4 regions of the Paenibacillus tianjinensis genome follow, and region 4 is predicted to be linked to each of the others. Evidence: riboswitches for the same ligand, from Rfam matches in the RefSeq annotation. Region 4 holds a riboswitch; each other region holds the start of a gene.
What was found. Region 4 has a riboswitch for cyclic di-AMP ahead of JRJ22_RS00505 (C40 family peptidase). Riboswitches for the same ligand answer to the same signal wherever they lie in the genome.

Region 1: another riboswitch for cyclic di-AMP. It lies ahead of JRJ22_RS02060 (hypothetical protein); the one in region 4 lies ahead of JRJ22_RS00505 (C40 family peptidase).
Region 2: another riboswitch for cyclic di-AMP. It lies ahead of JRJ22_RS12715 (NfeD family membrane protein); the one in region 4 lies ahead of JRJ22_RS00505 (C40 family peptidase).
Region 3: another riboswitch for cyclic di-AMP. It lies ahead of JRJ22_RS13880 (C40 family peptidase); the one in region 4 lies ahead of JRJ22_RS00505 (C40 family peptidase).

Annotation. Positions count from the first base shown of each region.
Region 1 is NZ_CP070969.1:469,925-474,192, reverse strand. Features, by position in the region: gene ytxJ (bacillithiol system redox-active protein YtxJ) at 1-30, shown strand, start outside; gene JRJ22_RS02075 (glutaredoxin family protein) at 27-266, shown strand; gene JRJ22_RS02070 (VOC family protein) at 297-698, shown strand; cyclic di-AMP (ydaO/yuaA leader) riboswitch at 991-1,158, shown strand; gene JRJ22_RS02060 (hypothetical protein) at 1,323-1,775, shown strand; gene JRJ22_RS02055 (hypothetical protein) at 1,835-2,086, opposite strand; gene JRJ22_RS02050 (hypothetical protein) at 2,231-2,425, opposite strand; gene JRJ22_RS02045 (ABC transporter permease) at 2,438-3,721, opposite strand; gene JRJ22_RS02040 (ABC transporter ATP-binding protein) at 3,714-4,268, opposite strand, start outside.
Region 2 is NZ_CP070969.1:2,867,780-2,872,047, forward strand. Features, by position in the region: gene JRJ22_RS12700 (beta-galactosidase, LacZ type) at 1-168, opposite strand, end outside; gene JRJ22_RS12705 (AraC family transcriptional regulator) at 271-1,098, shown strand; gene JRJ22_RS12710 (P-loop nucleotide/nucleoside kinase family protein) at 1,179-1,775, opposite strand; cyclic di-AMP (ydaO/yuaA leader) riboswitch at 2,089-2,276, shown strand; gene JRJ22_RS12715 (NfeD family membrane protein) at 2,458-2,976, shown strand; gene JRJ22_RS12720 (flotillin family protein) at 2,998-4,268, shown strand, end outside.
Region 3 is NZ_CP070969.1:3,135,027-3,139,294, forward strand. Features, by position in the region: gene JRJ22_RS13875 (AAA family ATPase) at 1-1,987, shown strand, start outside; cyclic di-AMP (ydaO/yuaA leader) riboswitch at 2,259-2,393, shown strand; gene JRJ22_RS13880 (C40 family peptidase) at 2,398-2,868, shown strand; gene tnpA (IS200/IS605 family transposase) at 3,073-3,546, shown strand; gene JRJ22_RS13890 (TVP38/TMEM64 family protein) at 3,832-4,268, opposite strand, start outside.
Region 4 is NZ_CP070969.1:101,776-106,043, reverse strand. Features, by position in the region: gene JRJ22_RS00515 (M1 family metallopeptidase) at 1-907, shown strand, start outside; gene JRJ22_RS00510 (hypothetical protein) at 952-1,749, shown strand; cyclic di-AMP (ydaO/yuaA leader) riboswitch at 1,984-2,122, shown strand; gene JRJ22_RS00505 (C40 family peptidase) at 2,195-2,623, shown strand; cyclic di-AMP (ydaO/yuaA leader) riboswitch at 3,007-3,151, shown strand; gene JRJ22_RS00500 (C40 family peptidase) at 3,157-3,648, shown strand; gene JRJ22_RS00495 (GNAT family N-acetyltransferase) at 3,910-4,268, shown strand, end outside.

The sequences.
Region 1 (4,268 bases), 370 kb from region 4:
GATGCCATCAAGGAGGCCGTAAGCAAATGAGCCAGTCTGTCATTGTCTACTCTACCTCCGGCTGCAGCGACTGCAATCAGGTAAAACAGCTGCTCACAGAACAAGGCATTCCGTTCGAAGTGCGTGATGTTATGACCAGTACAGTCTATCAGGAGGAAGTAGAGAAGCTCGGCTTCATGGGAGTACCTGTCACTGTATCCGGAGAATATGCGGTCAAAGGCTTCAACCTTCCTGAGCTTAAGGAACTTATTGCTGCAGCGAAATAAATTCATGAATCATTCCAGGAGGCTACAGCCATGTCACAGGAGATCTGGATTAACCTGCCGGTTAAGGATGTTGAGAGGTCAACTGCCTTTTTCAACGAGATTGGATTCCATGCGGTGAGCGTCGGTAACGAGAGATCCAAGCTTGTCATAGGCCAAACGACGATTCTGCTGTTCCCGGATGCGGCGTTTGAGAAATTTACAGGTTCAACAATCGCAGATACTTCCCATAGCGCAGAAGTCATCTTTTCCATTGGTGCTAACAGCAGAGAAGAAGTAGATGCCTTTATTCAAAAAGTAGAGTTTGCCGGTGGAAATATCTTCGGTAAGCCGGGTGAAGTGGACGGGTGGATGTACGGCGCAGGCTTTGCCGACCTGGACGGTCACCGCTGGAACCTGCTGTACATAGATGAGAGCAAAATGCCAAAACGCTAATATGAAAACGCCGGTCACCTGCTTAAGGTCACCGGCGTTTTTATCTCCCTATGAACTTATATTTTTCTAGGTTCAATTTTCGCACTCTGCTGCCTTTTTCCAGTAAAAATCAAAAGATGACGCCTGAGCGAGAAAATGACCAGATAAACGCTGATAAATAGTCTTTTCGGCTAGAGCAGCCTTGTTTCCGCCGCAATTCCCTGCTAATCGGCAATTAGAGAATCCCTTTGCTTTTTTACAAAGCCATGCCGGAAAGAGTATGATTCGTGTTGAATCGATTCGCAAAAATAATGATATTCGAACGCTGAATTCCCGCCCAGCGGGAAACGGGGGAACCATCCGGCTGATAAGGCCATGGGGTGAATCCTGAGGAGACTGCGACTCCCGCATTCTCACCAGGTAGGGCGACTCTCACCGCCCGAATCCTGCAGCTAACCTCGTAAGTGTATAGAGAGAGCCCCTTGATTCCGCCACGTTTTGGCATCAGGCCTGTTTCCGCCTGTATCCGGACCGCAGCAGAGGTTCTCCTCTGCCTGCGGTTTTTGCGCACCGCTATACATTTAAGTTAGACCCTGTAATTCTCTGTCTTGTCCATCTCTTTAATCCAGGAAGGAACGTGCTGACATGCCTGACCTTTTATCCTCGCAGCTGGCCGCTGCCGCCGGATTTGAGCAATATATCCGGGAGTACAGCGGAGGTGTCCTTGCGCTCAGCTCCATTCTGCTCGGGAAGGGCAGTGAAGCAGAGCGGGTGACGGCCGGAACCTTCAACAAGCTGTATGAGCCTTATTGCAAAGGAAAGCTCAAAGCTGCCGACTTTCCGGTAGAAGCCTACCGGGAGTGCATCCTGCAATGCGCAAAATCCGCGAAAAACCGGAATCTGCGCACCTCTAAAGAGTTGTCGTGGGACGATCAGCTTGTAAAAGCCCTATGGTATGGACTGCTGCTTCCGCTGCCCGAAATCGGCAAAATTCTCGGCAAGAGCCTGCCGGTGCTGAAAGCTCAGCTCAGGCAGGTGCGTGAGCACAATGCAGGGCAAAAGCCGCTGAGATCACAGGCTAATTTGTCTATTGTGTAAATGGCGCGCCTGTTCTTCTCACCAATAAAGCCGCAGCAATCCGCTGCGGCTTTATTGGCTTACTTGCCCTTACTGTTGCCCTTACTGTTGCCTTTACTCTTGCTCTTGCCTTTGTTTATCTCTTTGCCCTTACTATTACCACTCTTGGCAAACCGTAAAAAAGCCATCAGGCATCCCAGAATTCCAAGACCAAGCAGCAGAGTCTGCAGCGCCCCCAGCAGTGTTGAGCCTTCGGGCCTAAGCATACTGCTTACTATGATCAGTACAATGGAGACCGTGACCAGCACGGGGGTTTTTATGTTTAATTTCAAAATCACCACTCCTTACTATTAAGGTACACTATAAACGGCCGAATCACCAGTTTTAGTGAGTCCCTTAGCCGCGCGCAAAAAAGGCACCTCCGCATCAACTGCGGAGGTGCCTTTAAATAGCTGTCCCTGAAACGATTTTCTAGCCTAATGGCTGCGCTTGTAATACTTGCCAAAGAATACGATCGCCATCAGCATTCCGGTAATGCCTATACCTGTCAGAAGCCCTTGCGTAAAATCCATCAGATTCGACCCGCTATCTGGAACAAGTCTGCTGGATGTTAGCGAGAAGAAAGATGTTATAAACAGCAGCGCTAAGTTTTGTTGTTGTTTTTTATCCATAATTCCCACTCCTTAAATTTTGTAAGCCTTCATTGCTTTTCTAATCTCTTTGATACTAGGTCGTTTACCATACATCAGGACACCTGTGCGGTAGATTTTGGCGGCCAGCCAGCCTAACAGGAAGATAGTGACCAGCAGAATAACCAGTGAAACTGCGATTTCCCATACGGCCACATCTCCGACACCGATCCGCAGCAGCATGCTGAGCGGTGATGTGAACGGTACGTAGCTGGCGATCTTTATCAGCAGTGTGTCCGGTGCAGAAACGCTGAAGGTCGGAATATAGTAGTTCACAAAACCCAGCATCATCACCGGCATGCTTGCCTGGCCCAGCTCCTCGGTACGGCTCACGATCGAGCCTACAGCGGCATACATCAGCGCATACAGGAAGAAGCCCAGAATATACAGGATAAGGCCGTAAACCAGAATACCTACATTCAATTGACTTAAGTCAAGATCGAAATCCGTAAGAATCCCCGAGTTATGCGGCAGCATCAGGTTCGCCGCAATGCTCGCGGCAATGATCGCAATCTGCAGCAGCCCGACCAGGAACACCCCCAGCACCTTGCCGAACATCTGGCTCAGCGGTGAAGCGCTCGTAATCAGAATTTCCATAATGCGCGAACTCTTCTCTGCTGTGACCTCAGCGGCAATCATATTACCGGTCAGCATAATCGACAAGAAGAAGAGCATCAGCAGTACATAGACAATCACATAATTGATCGCAGGTGCAGACTCATCCTGACCGCCGCCAGTCCCGCTTCCTCCGCCGATCTGCTGCGTATCTATCGTGACCGGCGTGAATATGGCGGCCACCTCCTGCTGTGTCAGCTTACCCTCCGTAATCAGCTGCGTATTGACTTGCTGCAGGGCAGCTTGCAGATAGCTCTGGATATCTCCGTCCAGCTCTCCTTCATTGCTGTGGTATGTGACCGGAGGTACGCCTGCGCCCGCAGCAGTGCCGAAGGTGAGATAACCCTTAATGTCGCCTTCCTTGAGTCCCTTTTGAAGAGCCGCGTCCTCTGCAGATGCATAGGACTCCAGCGTTACCTGGGTCTCGGAGTCTTCGGGCGCCGTATAAGCCAGCAGCAGTTCCGATACCGGGTTTCCGGATTCCGTAACAACTCCGATGCGTGCAGCACCGGCTTCGTCGTCGCCGCTAAACTTGTCGATAAAATAAGGAATGTTCATACCGATGGTAATCAGAAGCACGATGATCAGCGTTGTGATCGTAAAAGATTTAGTCCGCGCCTTATTTTTGAAGGTAAATGCGATAATCGGTCCCAGCTTATTCATTGGATTCACCCACCGCTCTGATAAAGATTTGGTTTAGCGTCGGTTCCTTGATTTCGAAATGTTCAACTTCACCGGCAAGCAGGGCGTGCTGTAATATCCGCTGCGCTGCTCCAATCTCACTGATCGCCAGCACATAGCCCCGCTCCTGCCGCTGCACTGCGGTTACCCCGGCGATTCCCTCCAGCCCGGAGACTTCTCCAACCGTCCGCAGGAATACCTCCTCGCGCGGATAGCCCTTTTTAATCTCGCGGATATCTCCTTGAACCACTGTATTGGAACGGTCAAGAATTGTAATATTCCGGCACAGCTCTTCGACATGCTCCATGCGGTGGGTAGAGAACAGGATACTCGTCCCCTGGTCGCGCATCTCTCTAACGGTGTCTTTTAACAGCTCCACATTCACCGGGTCCAGTCCGCTGAAAGCTTCATCGAGGATAAGAATTTGCGGTTTATGTACAACGGCAGCGATGAAACCCATTTTTTGCTGATTGCCCTTGGAGAGTTCTTCGATCTTCTTGTTGTAATATTCCGGCACTTCAAAGCGGTC
Region 2 (4,268 bases), 2.8 Mb from region 4:
TTGATAATTAGGGGATGCTGTTTTGTCTCCATGCAATGCCTGCTGAGCGGTCGTGTAGGACATCATGGACGAATGAGCCGGCAAGCGGTTCAATTCAAAAATTTCGGGATTGTTATTCCATTCAGGATAGCCGTTGGCGGGTGGTTGGTAGTTAAGCTTCTTGCGCACATTAACATCTCCTTGTATTGTTATATTCATATTATAAATTGGCAAATGCCTATAAGATATACAAGGATATTATAGTGAAATAACAATATATGAAACAGGTGAATGGACTTGGAGAGCATGATGGTTTTTTGCGGGACAGAGGATACGGTTCAGCTGCCGCTGTATGCTACAACGATCGGATATTGGGAACACCAGGAAGAGACTGAACGTCCGGCAGGGTTTCCGGATTATCAGCTGCATCAGATTTTGGACGGCAAGGGCGAGCTGACGATAAAAGATAAACGGCAGATTGTCGGCCCGGGAGATGTATTCATTACCTTTCCTGATATTCCGCATTCCTATACACCGGTTAGCCGGGAGTGGGAGCTGGCCTGGATATCGTTTCAGGGGAGAGAGGCCGGGGGGATGCTGTCGTATGCGGGCATCCGCGAGTCAGGTATCTGGAGATTAAGGGAAGCTGAACTTCTTGCTCCGCTTAAAGAAATGCTGCTGCTGCCGGGTGGCAACGATCTCGAAGTGAACATGGAACGTTCCAAGCTGCTGTACTCGCTGCTGCTGGATTTGAAAAGAAATCTGCCTCCTGCCCCGAATAAGGAGGATGAGCTTGAGCGGATCAAACCGGTGCTGGAGCATATTGAGCTTCATCTGCACCGGACACTGACCTTAAAGGAGCTGGCGGAGGTAATCTCTGTTTCTCCGCAATATTTGTGCAGGCTGTTTCAGCGTACGGTTCATGACCGGCCGGTAACCTATATCAATAAGCAGCGCATTAACCGGAGCAAGCAATTGATGTATCAGGAACGTGAAAAAAAACTGTACGAAATCGCACAGCTGACAGGTTTTGAGAACGCGAGCTACTTCTGCGCGGTGTTCAAACGGTTAACCGGAATGAAGCCTGAGCAGTTCAAGCAGCTGCACGGTTTGGATTAAATAAATTGTAAAATACCCAGGGCAATAAAAAATGCTCCTACCCAGATTGAAACTGCACCGTAGAATGTTCTTGATTCGATTTATACATCATCATCTTGATAGATAAACTGCTCTACGAGCTCAGTAGTGACCGCTAGATCAGGATGCGAATTGTCGATTAGCGCCACGTTTGCTTCGGGCAGCGGCCATGTAACCGTACGGCTGCCCAGTGAAGAGCGGAAGACCTCCCAATTCCGGAACTTCCAGTCATCCAGCGGGGAATGCCTGCCTTGTATCCGCTCGCGGAACAGCTCCTCGTCAGCTAATGTGACCAGCACGACCTTGACTTCAACCTCCTGCAGTGTAAGGCCAATCCGGCTCAGCTCGTTTTCAATCCAGCCGGGATTCGCCGCTTCCTTCGTAAATGGGCCCACCACAAAAACATCGCTGTCCAGGCCAAGATTATCAAGTGCGGCATCCATTGTGATCCGGTACCCCAGGTCGCGGCACAGTCTTTTATATTCTGCCGAGTCCCTATCAGTGGGATCTAGTCCGTGCATAGTCATAATAGCATCTGCCGCAGGCCTCAATAAAATATCCATGTCGAAAAAGGCGGCTTTACGGCGGGAAGCGACAGCCTTGGCTAATGTGGTTTTACCGGCGCCTGCCGGACCCAGGAAAAAGACGAGTTTGTTCATTGCAGTAGGCTCCTTACTATACGAGTCGGGTTGATTATCAGCTCCCCTATCGTAACATGACTTACCTGTATGCTGGTAATCAAAATAGGAGAGGGAATCGGGCTTATGATAGCGGAGCTTGTATTGCCCGACGGGACAGCTTATGAGAAACGGCGTAATCATGAGTAAATCATCGACCGCTTAAGAGCGAAGTTAAAGAATACGCCTTCATTCGTGAAGAGGCGGCATTCTCTGTCTTTTTTTTCCACACTTAAGGTTTTACATTAAACGGCCGCAGGCGTAAGATTCAAATCAGCAACCGAATACTATAACTGTTCTCAAATGGCTGAATTCCGTTAATGGGAACGGGGGAACCAATGGTGAAGACAGCGTTCGCTCAGACCGCTGCCGTTCACCCCGGGGTGAATCCTTGCTGAGTGCTGATTAGCATATCCGGCAGGGTAGGGCAATCTCGCTGCCCGAATCCGTCAGCTAACCCCGTAAGCCTCGAAGAGAGAGGATGAGCGCCATGATCGATTAACCGACCACGGAGAGCCCTGCCGCTTCTGTGGTCTTTTTGCTGCGCCTACAGGTTGGATTGTCGATCTGTATGAGAAGTAAAATTCTTATAACAACAAAATTAAATACTATTATTCGATATGAAGTGCTAAAAGGTGGGATTAATATCATTACTGTATTTATCGTGTGCTTCTGGGTAGGACTACTGCTCCTCCTCAGCGGCGGATTTCATGGGCATGGCCTGGCAGGTCACATGCATGTGGGAGGCGGTGATGCCGGAGGTCCGGGCTTTGTGCCCATACTTCCGCTGATGGTGTTTGTCACGGTCTGGGGCGGAACGGGTTATGTGTTTACCCGGTTCAGCGGGATGACGATGCTTGCAGTGGTCCTGATCTCCACCGTGGTTGCGTTGCTGCTAGGCTGTCTGATGTATGTAGTGCTGGCCCGGGTGATGACCCGGTATGACAGCAGCATGAATGAAATGGACTATGAACAGGCGGGCCAGCTCGGATACATCAGCATTCCTGCAATGGATGGTGCGGTTGGGGAAATGAAATATGTGCTGCACGGAACGATGCGCTCCCTTGGGGTGAGAGCAGAAGCCGGCCAGCAGCTTGCAAAAGGCGACAGAGTAATTATTTTGAAGGTGGATAAAGGAATGGCAACAGTAACTCTATTTGAGAGAGAATTTGAACAATTATAAATAACAGGGAGTGTCGAACTAATGGTAATTCTTTATACAATCGCGGCTATTGTTGTTGTAATCCTGCTGGCTCTACTTAGTATCGTGAACGCTTATAAAAAAGTTCCGCCCAATCAGGCAATGATTGTGTTCGGCCTCGGCGGGAAGAGAGTGGTGCAGGGCGGAGGGACATTCGTCATCCCCGGCTTCCAGAACAGCAAGACTATCTCCATGATGCTGATGAGCTTTGATGTCATCCCAGCGCAGGCGATGTTCTCCCGGCAAGGCATCAAGCTCAACTTGGAGGCAGTGGCCCAGATTAAGATCAAAAGTGACCCTACTGCTATTCTGACGGCCAGTGAGCAGTTTATCGACCGGCCGGAAGAAGACCGCGAGACGATAATCCTGCATTCGGTGGAAGGGCATTTACGCGGCTTGATCGGACAATTAACGGTTGAATCGATTCTAAAGACACCTGACGAAATCAACAGTAAGATGCGGGAAACCTGCTCGGAAGACCTCGACAAGATGGGACTGGAAGTGGTCAGCTTCACTATTAAGAAAATTACCGACGACAAAGGGTATATCGACAATATGGGCGTTCCGGAAATTGAGCGCATCCGCCGTGATGCAAGCATTGCCAAAGCGGAAGCGGAACGTGACATCCAGATCAAGCAGGCCGAGGCGGAGAAAGAATCTTCCATTGCCAAAGCCAATGCGCATCAGGCGACCATTGAAGCGGAAACTGCTGCCCGCGCCAAAGAATCCTTGTTTGAGAAGGATCTGAACATTAAGCAGGCGGACTTTAAGCTGGAGACGGAAGTGAAGAAGGCGCAGGCGGATCTTGCGTATGAATTGCAGCAGAATAAAATCAAGCAGTCGCTGGTTACAGAACAGGTCAAAATTACGCAGATGGAAGCGGAAGCCAACCGGACCGTCCGGGAAATCGAAGTTGAGCTGAGACAGAAGGAGCTGGAGGCAACGGTGATTAAGCCTGCTCAGGCGGAAAACCAGGCAACGATTATGAGAGCGGAAGCGGCCAAGCAGCGGCAAATTCTTGAGGCCGAAGCAGAGGCTGCCACAACGACCAGACGCGGGCTGGCAACAGCGGAAGCAGAACTTGCGAAGGGGAAAGCAAACGCTGAGATTGTTCAACTGGCCGGTGCGGCCGAAGCAGGGGCACTAGAGAAGAAAGCGGAAGCGTATAAACAGTTCACGCAAGCCGCGCTCACGGTGGAATTCTTAAAGGTTCTGCCAGAGCTGGCTGATAAAATCGCTTCCCCGCTGGCTAAGGTCGATAAGATTACAGTGAT
Region 3 (4,268 bases), 3.0 Mb from region 4:
AGATATCAAAGGTATCTTTACTTTGGGAAGAGAATCAACAGAAATTAAAAAAACCATCCGGGACAAAAAAGACTTAGTTGATAAAGTAGTTGAGGAAATTCGTCGGTTAAGTTCTAATCTAGAGGTCAAACAAAAAGAGTCTAAACAAAACGAGGATGAGTTTACCGACGATTGTTGGAAATTAAAGCGGAAATATGACGATATCTTTTCAGTGGCCTTTTCGGGTTTAAGAAACAATAGAATAAACTTTATGAAAAGATGTAAGCAAGCACCGACAGGCGGACTAATATGTGCTCTAGCAGACCTCCAAGCGCGAGTACAGAAATTGTTTAATGGTTCAAATGAGAAGCTACCCTTTCTTGAAAAGATTAAAATAGAGCATCTGTCTGCGGTATGCAATCACCGGATTTTTCAGACCCCTATCATTGGTAAACAGGAAGTCGATATTGCTGTGCTTATATCCAAGCTAGCGATTAGTGACTGGGTTAAACAAGGACATACACATGTTTCTGAAGCGGAAGGAGTATGCCCCTTTTGCCAACAACAACTCCCTGAGGGATTTACCGAAAAACTCAATGATTACTTTAATGAACATTACGAAAAAGAGATGATTGAACTCCAAGATCAAGTTGAACAGTATAAACGGTATTATCATTATCTTGAAAATCAAGTGCAAGAGTTATTATTGACCGACAAGAAAAATACATATTTGAATCTCGATCTCATTTCGCAACAATATGAACTGATCCTTTCGAAAAATGCACATAATTTGGACTTGTTCCAGCAAAAGCAAACTCATCCCAGTCATCCAATCGAACTGTTAACTATTGCGGCTTTCGTCGATGTGATCAATGAAGAAATCGTCCGAGCGAATGAACAAATTCAGCAGCATAATACTTTTATAGAGAACCGAGTGGATGAAGGGAATAAATTGATAACCCAGATTTGGGATTTTATCTGGAGTGAGAATCAGCAAAATCATGAGAAATATGTTCGTATAGATTATAGAACAGGACGAGCAATCGACAACCTTTCTGTAACATTAGCCCAAAAGAAGAATGAAAGAGTCGCATTGGAATCCGAAATTCACAGGCTGGAGGCTCAGATTACGAGTGTAATCCCCTCTGTAAACGAAATGAATCGGTTACTGAGGGCCTATCATTTTACTAATTTCAAATTCGCTCATACACAAAATCAAGGGAATTATCGGTTAATCCGCTCAAATGGTGAGGACGTTAATCAAACATTAAGTGAAGGCGAGAAAACGTTTGTTACCTTTCTTTATTTTATGCACTTATTAAACGGTAGCAATAACAGTGATTTAATTACTGAGAATAAAGTTGTTGTGATTGATGACCCAATTTCAAGCTTGGACAGTAACGTATTGTTTATCGTAAGCAATCTGATTTCCAAACTTATAGAAGATGTACGCAACGAAGAAAGTAATATCATTCAGTTGTTTCTTCTAACGCATAATGTCTATTTTCACAAGGAAATTACGTTTTCAAAAAACCGGCCCAAAAATGGCGCTAGGATGGCGGATGAGACATTTTGGATTATCCGAAAATGGAATGATGTAACCGAATCAACCCCGTATAACAGCAACCCGATTAAAAGCTCGTATGAGTTAATGTGGCAGGAATTAAAGTCAGCCAATCACAGCTCTTCCATCACCGTTCAGAATTTGATTCGTAGAATCATTGAAAATTATTTTAAAATCTATGGTAATTACAGCGATCAGGACATTATTGATAAATTCGAGGAGGATGAGAAGGTCATATGTAAATCCTTAATCTCCTGGGCCAATGATGGTTCTCACTTTGCAGGAGATGATTTGTATATCGAGCACCCGATGGATACAGTCAGTAAGTACTTACGGGTATTTGAAAAGATATTCGTGGTTACACATCATCATGCCCATTATAAAATGATGATGGGAATTGAAGAATCTCTGGGATCGGCTTTGGAACAAACACAGGTATCGTAATCGAAAACGTAATATCAATTAAACGACATATACGGGATTAGAAGACGAGGAGGAAGTAACTACTCGTCTTTTTATATACACCAAAGATATTGGAATATATTACAAAAACGTTACTATTGTTTCAGACAAAGAATGATATTGAGTGGTTATTATAAAGCAAAAATATGGAGAAACAATGAAGAAAGTATGTAGAAAATACGTTAATAGTTAAATTTTTAGAAGGATTGACAGGGGGGCCTACTATCTATTAAAGTGTTAATAGTTACAAAATATTAATAAGTTGCCGAATTTCAGCGTTGAAAACGGGGGAACCATTTTTTGGGTGAATTATTCTTGCATAAAAGGGAATATAGGGAACCTTTAACCGAATCCTCAGCTAACTCCGTAGGCATTGAAGGGAGAACAAGTTTCTGAAGAAAGTCATCGTATCCATGTTGGCAGCCTCATTTATATTTGCTTCTGCAGCACCAGGTACATATGCTAGCGAGGTAACCTTGGACAGTGTTGTGAATCGGGTCGTAGGAACCCCTTATCTTTATGGAGGAACCACAACTTCAGGCTTTGATTGTTCCGGATTTATTCTATATGTACTTAAGAAGTTCAATGTAGATGACCTTCCGCGCACTTCTCAATCGCAGGCTAAAACTGGCATTCCTGTAGCCAAAGATGATTTACGTGAGGGTGACCTCGTCTTTTTTAACACATTTGGTTCTGGAATTTCGCATGCGGGCATTTACGTAGGTGATAACAAGTTCGCTCACTCTTCCAGCAGTAAGGGCGTAAGAATCAGCAGCTTGTCAGAGGCGTATTATAAGGAGCGATATGTAACAGCTCGCCGTGTAGTCAGTGAAAACAGCTATTCTGAAATGGTGAGCCGTTAATTGAAAGTTTTCTGCATGTGGAGTAATGAAGATCGCCTCTAACTAGAGAGGCGATCTTTTTATTATGGCTTTAGCCAGTTGAGTGCGTGAAACGCGCGAAACAAAAAACCACCCGCTATGCGGGTGGAGGGACTGAGGGTTTGACCACTAAGACCATTCCGATAGAATTGAGATGTTCAGGCTCAAAGGAAGGAATGGTCAAAGATGGCAAACAAGAGCTATAGTCTAGCTCACACGAAGTGGATGTGCAAATATCATATCGTGTTCACCCCGAAGTATAGACGGAAAGAAATATATAATCAAGTGAGGAAAGATCTGATCGAAATCTTCAAGCGTTTATGTAAATACAAAGGAGTAGAAATCATAGAGGGACATATGATGCCGGATCATGTGCACATGCTGGTAGCGATACCGCCGAAGATCGCTGTGTCCACGTTCATGGGATATCTGAAGGGAAAAAGTTCGCTCATGATCTTTGAGAAGCATGCGGGGTTAAAGTACAAGTATGGGAATCGGAAGTTTTGGGCGGAAGGATACTACGTGAGCACAGTGGGACTAAATGAAGCCACGGTAGCCAAATATATCCGTGAACAAGAAGCACATGACCAAGCGATAGATAAACTGAGTGTAAAAGAATACGAAGATCCATTCAGTGACAAAAGGAACAAAAAGAAGTAAGCCCGTTTAACGGGTGAGTGAAGATGACAAATAACACTGAGCCTAAACAATGTGTGGTCAGGCTAGCGTCTTTAGGCGCAGTTTGGCAACAAGGGGTTATACCCCTAGAGCAAACCACCCGTTGGACGGGTGGTCCTGATTTGAATAGGCTATTCTTATTCCGTAAGCTTGTTTGAGGATTGTTCTTATTGAGAAGTAGGGTAAGGTACATGCGATGGATTCTCATGATAAGTATAGAAAGGGCTGTCTCAGCGTTGTTAACTAATAAATTTTTATTCCCTGTACTTAGTAGTGTCTTCTTTTACTAACCGTGAAAATGATTAGAATGAGTACGATACTTATTAAAATCAAAGCCACACTGAGATATTCCTTGCTGAGAATCAGCAATTGCTGAATAGAATAAGCCTCTATAATCAGAGCTGGCAGCTTTCCAAGCATAGTTGCTAATCCAAAAGTGACCCAGCTAACACGACTAACGGAACTCGATATATTAACCAATCCTGAAGGGATAAACGGGAGTATTCTTAAAGCAAGAATAAGAAAGAATGCTTCATAACCAGAAGTTTGTTGAAGTCTCTTCAAATATTTATTCTCATTTTTTATACCTCGTATTAAGGACAAGAACCCCCTGCGATAGAGAACAAAGCTAACAATTGCCCCAAGCACTTCTCCGAAAAAGGAAATCATCATTCCGTTGAGAAAACCGAAAAAGGTGATGTTAG
Region 4 (4,268 bases):
ACCGCCCAAAGAGGGGAATGGTGCAGGCGGAATGGAGTATCCGACCCTGATTACCGCCTTCGGCGCAGCCGAAAGCTCCCCTGGCACCTCGCTGGAGCGCACTGTCATCCATGAGATTGGCCATCAATATTTTTACGGCATGGTGGCGAACAACGAGTTTGAAGAAGCCTGGCTGGATGAAAGCTTCACCTCCTATGCGGAGGACCGCCTGATGGAGCAGGAATACGGTGTCTCCTCCAATATTGGCCTGCAGGCCAGTCTTGTGTCCACCTCGCAGCCGCTTAATCTGGAAACCTGGAAATACACGACCGCCGACGGGTATACCCGTAATGTGTACATCCGCGGCAAGCTGGTACTTAAGGATATCGAACGGCAGACCGGAACCAAAACCATGGACGCTATAATGCTGGCGTATGCCCGCAAGTACAGGTTTCATCACCCTTCTACTGAGGATTTCCAAAAGATCGTAGAGAAAGTAACGAAAAAATCATGGCAGGCTTATTTCGACCAATATGTTTACAGCGGCGGGTCTCCTGATTTCTCTGTGGACCATATAAAGACCAGCATCGCCAAGAGTAGCGCAGAGGGAGAAAACGGCCGCTATAAAATCATGGTAAAGGTGAGTAACAAAGGCAGCCAGTATGGTGATGTACCCATCAAATTCACCTTTTCGGACGGATACACGGTAAGGAAAATTTGGAATGGCGGGCAGAAGGCGGCCAATTTTCAGCTAACCTACAAAGCGCCTCTTATGTCCGTAGAGATTGATCCTGACCACTCCATTCTGCTGGAGAGCAAGCACCTTAATAATTTCATGCTGGCGGAGCTTGCGCCGAAGACACTCTCCCGCTGGACGCTAGTATCAACCAAACTGCTTGAAACTCTGCTCGGAACTCTTGTCTGGTGAGGTGAAGGATTGTGAAAAGTGCGATATCCCGCGGCTGGCTCAGCATGAAGGAGCAATTTTATATTCTGATTCTGCTATTTATCTACCGGCTGCTCTGGGGCTATTTTTTGTACAGGTTCATCAGGTCAGCTATCATCCCGGTGCTTCTGCGTTATCCTGATATCCACGCCGGAGGCAGCGGTATCGGGAGGCTGCTGTATTATATCGAGGGGCAGTTCGCGCTCAGCAGCGATCCCGGTGTCCAGCGCTGGCTCTGGATGCTATTGGCATTATCCGCGCTGCGGCTGCTGCTCTCCCCGTTCATCCGTGCCGGGCTGCTGCATGAGCTGCATCAGGAGCGTAAAGGAGAACGAGGACTGTTCTTTTTCCCCGGTATGAAGCTTTACGGGCTACCGGTTCTGGTGTTCAGCCTGTCCGAATGGTTTCTCTCAGCGCTGCCGCTCTATTGGCTGTTGCCCAAAATGTACACGCTGCTGTTAAGCGGTATTTTTGACTATAAGCTGCTGCTGAGGCTGGTTCCGTACCTGCTTGCCTGGCTGCTCTATCTATACTGCATCCGCATAGTTCTGTTGTACATGCAGTTCGGCTACACCGCCGGAACCGGCATGTTCTCCGCAGTGCTGGCTTGTCTGAAGGTGCTGCTTCCCTCTACCGGCGCTTCCCTCCTCCTTGGTTCCGGCGGACTGGTTACCCTTTTGCTGGGTTTTGCAACTTCATTGCTGTGCCCCGGTATGTCAGCCCTGCTGTTCCGGCAATTCTCGCCGCTCCCCTCTACGCTGTTCAAAATGTGGGGAATTGCCGCACAATACCACCTCTGGAGCAGTAAAACATTCCCACAATAATTCAGCTGTTAAAACGGCATATTAAAAGAGTCACTATCCCTGACACAGGGGTGTGACTCTTTTGCCCGTTAATGGGGAGTTCAGCGGAGATTCGGGGGATTTGCAAAAACATAAAACCTCTGATACAATGATGCCTGTACCACTGGTAACAACTTTGTAATCTTTTGAAACTATTTTGACTAACTGTATGTACCTTAATCACTTTAACATTGTCGATACGCAGTCACTGTTCTGGTGCATAAATCGCCAAATTCCCAGCACCGGGAAGTGGGGGAACCATATTTTGGGTGAATTGATCTCGCTTTAGAGGGGTCATAGGGGAACCTTCTACCGAATCCTTAAGCTAACCTCGCAGGCCTTGGAAGGAGTACATCTTTTGACAAGTCACAATTTTTTCCGCACCAATCTTAAGAAGAAATGCACCGCAGCAGCGCTAGGTCTTGTGATGGTATTCACACTGGGGGCAGGAAGCGCATTTGCCGACTCCAAAATGGATACCGTGATTACAAAAACGCTGGGAACGTCGTATAAAACCGGGGGCACAAGCACTGCCGGCTTTGATTGTTCTGGATTCACCAAATACGTATTTAAGAGCGTCGGCCTTACCTTGCCGCGCACTTCTAAAGCACAATTCAGCGTAGGAACCGCCGTTTCCAAGAGTAATCTCCGTTCCGGTGACCTTGTATTCTTCAATACCTTGGGCAGTGGGGTATCCCATGTCGGCATTTATGTCGGAAACGGGAAGTTTGCACAATCATCCAGTTCCCGTGGTGTTACTATCACTTCGATGAGCAATTCTTACTGGGCCAACCGCTACGTTGGGGCCAAACGTGTAATGAGCACAACAGCTTACCAGGCTGTCGCTTACGATTGATCCTTCTCCTCAATTTCGCCTCTAACAACTAAATGTAACTTATACAGGCCCGGAAGCTGATTATTGCCGTAATCATTTCCGGGTCTTTCCTTTTTTATTTCCTTATTCTACCTTTTACACCGATTCGGGGTCCATGAAACACCTTTTTACTTAAAATTCCAACCTATTCAGAGAAATAGCTTACGCCGGGCGTAAATATGCGCCCTTTTTAGCAGATATGACTCTTAAAAAGTGCAAATAATATGCATTAATATGTTTTAAGTGATTGCCAACTGGCTCTGTCTTTGTTACAATTATCGCAGTGAACTTATAGTAACATTTTTGTAATTATTCAAATGGGTTTTACAAAAGTTTTGTCATATTGATTGATCAGCTAATCCTAATCAACAGTCATGCCGAGTTCCCTTCTTCATAAGGGAAACGGGGGAACCAATTTTTGGGTGAATTGACCTCCTATTCACAGAGGGGTCATAGGGGACCTTCAACCGAACCCTTAAGCTAACCTCGTAGGCATTTGGAAGGGGTATTTACTTTTGAAGAAGAAGTTAGCAGCCGCATTATTAAGTTTTTCTATCATTCTTACCATTGGAGCAGGAAGCGCTTTCGCCGATTCCAAAATGGATAAAGTCATCGACAAAGCCATCGGAACTAAATACGTATCCGGCGGTGTATCGACAAACGGCTTTGATTGCTCCGGATTTACCATGTACGTATTTGACAAGATCGGCATTAACCTGCCGCATCAATCCGGCTCCCAATACCAGATGGGCACTGCCATCTCCCGTGACAATCTGCGGGAAGGCGATCTTGTATTCTTTAATACAAGCGGCCGTGGCGTATCCCATGTAGGCATTTATGTCGGTGACGGCAAATTCGCACATGCTTCATCTTCTAAAGGTGTAACTATCAGCTCGCTGAGTGACAGTTACTACGTCAACCGCTACGTTGGCGCCAAACGCATCATGAGCACGGATGCTTATCAGACTGTAGCAACAGATTCACAAGATAATGATGATGTGCAATAAAGGGTTATGAGAGAGGCGCTTTTCCAGGATTTTTGCCGAAATCTTGGGGAAGGCCTTTTTTTTGTCTATAAAAATATTTACCCCTCCCCTCATCTGTAAAACACCTATTCCCCTCAATTTTCGCCATTTCATAAAATATTTTTTTGGGTTTGTCAAGTTTCTCCTGTTTTTGAAAAATAGCTGAGTTGACTGGGGCCTGTTTTGTATATAATTAAGTATATGGATAGAGTATTGTCCTCTTGAAAGGAGGCCTGTGCCATTATGATCAGTTCCCCTGTTACCTTTCATGTTGTTCCTATGGAACCCAGCCATGCCGAGAATATCTGTGAGTGGATTTATAAGCCGCCCTATAATATCTACGGATGGATGCCCTGGGAGCAAATGCAGGCGCTCGGTATTGAATTCGGAGATCCGGTTTTGCGCAGTCAACAGTATGTATCCGTAGTGAACGAGCAAGGAGACCTTTGCGGCTTCGCACAGCTGTTCCCGATGGAGGGTGTGGTCAGGCTCGGCATCGGCATGCGGCCGGACTTGTGCGGTCGCGGAATGGGCCATTTGTTCATGGAAGCCATTGTGCAGGCTGCCCTGAAGCGTTACCCGGAACGGGAAATCGATCTGGA